2 regions of the Pseudoruminococcus sp. genome follow, and region 1 is predicted to be linked to the other one. Evidence: a T-box and tRNA genes for the amino acid it is inferred to sense, from the RefSeq annotation. Region 1 holds a T-box; the other holds one or more tRNA genes.
The links. A T-box is a leader RNA that pairs with one kind of tRNA and senses whether it is charged. The one in region 1 lies ahead of thrS (threonine--tRNA ligase), so its partner is inferred to be a tRNA-Thr.
Positions count from the first base shown of each region.

Region 2: it has a tRNA-Thr gene. The T-box ahead of thrS (threonine--tRNA ligase) is inferred to sense a tRNA for this amino acid. The anticodon was not compared.

Region 1 is NZ_JBKXNW010000005.1:67,577-70,054, forward strand. Features, by position in the region: gene thrS (threonine--tRNA ligase) at 1-941, opposite strand, end outside; T-box leader at 1,019-1,247, opposite strand; gene ACLU24_RS06145 (right-handed parallel beta-helix repeat-containing protein) at 1,312-2,478, opposite strand, start outside.
Region 2 is NZ_JBKXNW010000010.1:32,668-35,145, forward strand. Features, by position in the region: gene ACLU24_RS10515 (ABC transporter substrate-binding protein) at 1-1,081, shown strand, start outside; tRNA gene ACLU24_RS10520 (tRNA-Trp) at 1,166-1,241, shown strand; tRNA gene ACLU24_RS10525 (tRNA-Asp) at 1,245-1,321, shown strand; tRNA gene ACLU24_RS10530 (tRNA-Thr) at 1,327-1,402, shown strand; gene ACLU24_RS10535 (LL-diaminopimelate aminotransferase) at 1,774-2,478, opposite strand, start outside.

The DNA of each region.
Region 1 (2,478 bases):
TAGTGGTCCCAGTGTCCTGAAATCTTATAAAGTTCTCTCTTTGCGAGAAGTGGTGTTTTTGTCAACAAGCAGCCCTTTGATTGCTCAACATCTTCAACCCATCTCTGGAGCAGCTGAATAACTCTTGCACCCTTAGGAAGAAGTACAGGAAGTCCCTGACCTACATAGTCAACAGTTGTGAAGTACTCAAGTTCTCTGCCTATCTTGTTGTGGTCACGCTCCTTAGCCTCCTCAAGCATCTTGAGATGTTCCTCAAGCATAGATGCCTTAGGGAAAGAAACACCATAAACTCTGCAAAGCTGGCGATTATTTTGGTTTCCACGCCAGTATGCACCAGTACAGGCTGTGAGTTTAATAGCCTTTACAGGAGCAACAGACATAAGGTGAGGACCTGCACAAAGGTCTATAAATTCGCCTTGCTTATAGAAACTGATTGGCTCTCCCTTATCTGCGTGTTCCTTGCAAAGCTCAACCTTATATGGCTCGTCTTTTTCCTCAAGAAGTTTAACAGCCTCATCAGGAGAAAGCTCAAACTTTTCAAGCTCAAGTCCTTCCTTAACGATTTTCTTCATCTCCGCTGTAATCTTTTCTAAGTCCTCAGGAGAGAATGGTTTTTCTACATCGAAATCATAATAAAAGCCTGTGTCAATCGCAGGGCCAATAGCAAACTTTGCCTCAGGATATAATCTCTTAACAGCCTGAGCAAGAATATGAGATGTAGTATGCCAGAAAGCCTTTTTACCATCAACATTATCAAAAGTGAGGATAGCAAGCTCACAATCCTCTGTAAGTGGAGTTCTTACATCACAGACATTACCATTAATCTTACAGGCACACATAGACTTATAAAGTCCTGCACCAAGTGACTTTGCAACCTCTGCAACTGTTGTTCCGCTCTCATACTCTTTAACAACTCCGTCTTTAAGCATTACCTTAATCATTTTTCAACAGCTCCTTATTAAAATAGAATTTACCAAACAGACAAAATAAAAACCGCCCCAAAACATCACTAAGGATACATTGGGACGGGGAATTTTCACCGTGGTTCCACCCAAGCTTAACGGATAATATAATAAAAATCCGTCATCTCGTTAATGTCCATAACGCAGGCAGGCGTTACTGCTTATTTCGCAGTAATGTTCAAAGGCGGTGTCGTTAATCATAGTTTCCACAAAGGCTTTCAGCCGATGACCTCTGCTCTCTTTTGAAACCGTATTTGAAAAACGCTTCCTTATCATTACATTTAATCTATTTGATTTCTAATGCTAATATAACACTTTAAAAATGCTTTGTCAATAGATTTTTTTAATCTCATTTCTTAGTTGTAATAGATAAAGTTTTTGAAGCATCTCCTTTTAAAGTACCGCTATTTGTGCTCTTAAAGGCCATAACTTTATAACTATATTTTGTATTTGAATTAAGACCAGTCACTTTTACAGAAAGGCTATTTGCACTATTCAGTGTTATAAGCGTTTTATATCTCTTTGATTTTGCATCATATTTATATACATAATAGCCTGTAGCTCCTGAAACTTTATTCCATTTAAGAGTTATTGTATTTTTAGTAGCTGTTCCTGTAAACTTATCTGTCGCTTTAAGAAGTGTTGAGCAATTTATATTATTAGCATAGCTTGAGTTTATAACATTATTATTTGATTTATAATAGGCAGTGACTCTGTAAGAATAAATTTTATTCGGAGTCAATCCGCTATCTATGAAAGAAAGTACCGAACCTCCCTCAATAGTTTTTATTTTTTTATAAGTACCGTTGCTGTCTTTGCGATATATATAATATCCGCTTGCATTTTTACTTTTACTCCATTGAATTTTAATTTTATTAGATGTACGACTTCCAAGCTTAGCATTTTGCGGAACGCTCGGAATCATACCCTTTGCCTCACTGCTTGTCCTTATTACATCAACATTATTGTTACTTGATTTACCTGTAATATCAATTTGACCTTTTTGGTTATTACTTGAATTACATGAAGTTACTTTATTCGATTTACTGCTTCCTGAAATTGTAATTCCGTAATCATTATTAGCTAAGAAAGAAGATGGATTTACAGTGTTATTGTTAGAATTATAAATCAAAATACCATTTCCGCCATTGTTTTTAGAAACATTATTTGTAAGTATATTATTTGAGCTTGAACCACGTATAGCTATTCCGCTCTTTTTGTTTGAATCAGCACTTACATCTGTAACTTTATTACCGCTTGAAGAACTACTTAGCGCAACTCCATAATTACCATTACCCTTAATTTTGCTTATATTCTTTATAGTATTTGCATTGCTTGAATTTAAAGAAATCCCATTTACAAGGTTTCCGAAAACGCTACCGCCTATAATCTGATTTTCATTTGAATAAGTATTAAGTGAAATACCGCTTCCGGTACATTCGGTAACAGTATTTGTCTTTATAATATTTTTATCGCTTGCCGAAAGATGTATACCATTTCCGCCGGAACCGTTAAT
Region 2 (2,478 bases), on a different contig from region 1:
AAAACCCGACCTCGAAAAGATTTCTGCACTAAGCCCTGACGTTATATTTGCCGACAGCGATATGCCAAAGGAACAGCTTACTAAGCTGAACGAATCGGGATTTACAGTAATCACCTTCGTTCCTGCGACAAGTATGAGCGGTATCAGCGACCTTTTCGGAAATGTTGGTGCGGTTATGGCAGGCGAAACAACAGGCAGAGAAATCGGTGAGGAAAGAGCCGAAACTCTCTCTGTAACTATGGACGACCTACAAAGACTCATTCCAGAAAGCAAGGTTCTTGTAACTGCTTGCTATCTATATGACGAAAAAGGCACTTCACTCAAGGACGATACGCCTTCTGGCAAGCTCTTTGAATATCTCAATGCCGTTAATGTCTGCAAAGCCGGTGTTGCTGATGACGAGGCTTTCAATGCACTAAAGCTTGCAAATCCGCAATATATCTTCTGTGATATAGGCGTTAAAGATAAGATTATGAAAAGCGAGCTTTTCAAAGACTTTTCTGCCGTTAAGAATAAACAGGTTTATGAGCTTTCATCAAAGCTTTTTTCTCGTCAGGGAAATTCTCTTGTAGAAGCTCTTACGGATATGATTGAAATTATGTATCCTTCGGTTTCTATCAATCCGGAAGACCCCACAAAGAAAGATGAATCGAGTAAGGCCGAGTCAAGCAAAGCTGAATCAAGCAAGACCGAATCAAGCAAAGCTGAATCAAGCAAGACCGAATCAAGCAAGGCTGAATCAAGCAAGACCGAATCAAGCAAGACCGAATCAAGCAAGGCCGAATCAAGTAAAGCTGAATCAAGCAAAGCTAATACCACAAAGGTTAAAGCCGATACTTCCTTAAAAATAACTAAAGATATGTTCTTTGAGTTCGGCGACATTGAGGACGATATCAAGAAGGTTCAAAATCGCCTTGAGGTTCTCGGATACTTCAAAGAAGAAAAGTCCGGTTACTACGGAGAAGTCACTCAAAAGTCCGTAAAGGCTTTCCAAAAAGCCAACAAACTCAAGCAATCCGGTGACTGCGATTACGAAACCTTAACTCTTATGTTCTCCGATAAGGCTAAAGCTGCAGGATAATTTCTCAGTCTTCATTATATAAAATATCTCAAAAAATTCTTGACAAACTACGCCGAATATGATAATATTATATTCGGCTCACATAGGGGTATAGCTCAGTTGGTAGAGCAGCGGTCTCCAAAACCGCGTGCCGAGGGTTCAAGTCCTTCTGCCCCTGCCATTTGGCCCGGTAGTTCAGTTGGTTAGAACGCTAGCCTGTCACGCTAGAGGTCGTCGGTTCGAACCCGATCCGGGTCGCCAATTTTGCTGGTATAGCTCAGGCGGCAGAGCGCATCCTTGGTAAGGATGAGGTCGGCAGTTCGAGCCTGCCTATCAGCTCCAGTCGAGTGCCTCGACACGCATTACGCGTGCGGGGCATTTTCTGTTTTAAGTTATCTTCACGCGTCTGAATATGAGTATGTTAGCAGTAAACTTAACCACTTAATCAAGCCTTTCTTCGGAAATGGGCTTGATTTTTTATACCTAAAAAAGTCGATTTGTCTACTATTGCGAAAAAACAAAGGCTACTGAACGCTAAAAGAGCGTAAACAGCAGCATTCTATTTTATGCCTTTTTAAGCTGTAATATTTCCGAGGGTATCACCTGCAACCCTATCGGCTTAGACTGCTTTGAAAATATTTACTATTTTGCTGAATACAGACAAAAAAATCCCGACAGACCATATCAGCCTGCCGGGAATAATTTTTATTTAATTAAAGGCTCTTGATAAGCTCTTTAACTCTTGCCATAGCCTCTATTGTCTTATCTCTGTCGCCGAATGATGTAAGGCGGAAATAGCCTTCGCCATTCTTACCAAAGCCTGCACCTGGTGTGCCGACAACATTAGCCTTCTCAAGGAGCAAATCGAAGAAATCCCAAGACTTCATGTCGTTCGGGCAACGAAGCCAGATATATGGGGAGTTCTTACCGCCTGAATACCAGATACCGAGTTCATCGAGAGTTTCTGCGATGATACGGGCATTTTCCTTGTAGTATTCGAGGTTAATTTTGCACTGCTTCTGACCTTCCTCAGAGAATACAGCGGCAGCACCACACTGAACAGGGTATGAAACACCATTGAACTTACTGCCCTCTCGTCTGCCCCAAAGCTGTGAAATTTTAACGACTTCGCCATTAGAAGCCTTGAACTCAAGTTCATTCGGGATAACTGTATATCCGCAACGCATACCTGTGAAGCCTGCTGTTTTAGAGAGTGAGCATATCTCAATAGCACACTTTCTTGCACCCTCTACGGCAAAGATACTTCTCGGAACATCGTCCTCTGTGATGAATGCTTCGTAAGCTGCGTCGTAGATAATAACAGCTTCGTTTGCAATAGCATAATCAATCCAAGCCTTGAGTTCGCTTGTCTTGAAAGCTGCACCTGTTGGGTTATTCGGTGAGCAAAGGTAGATAAT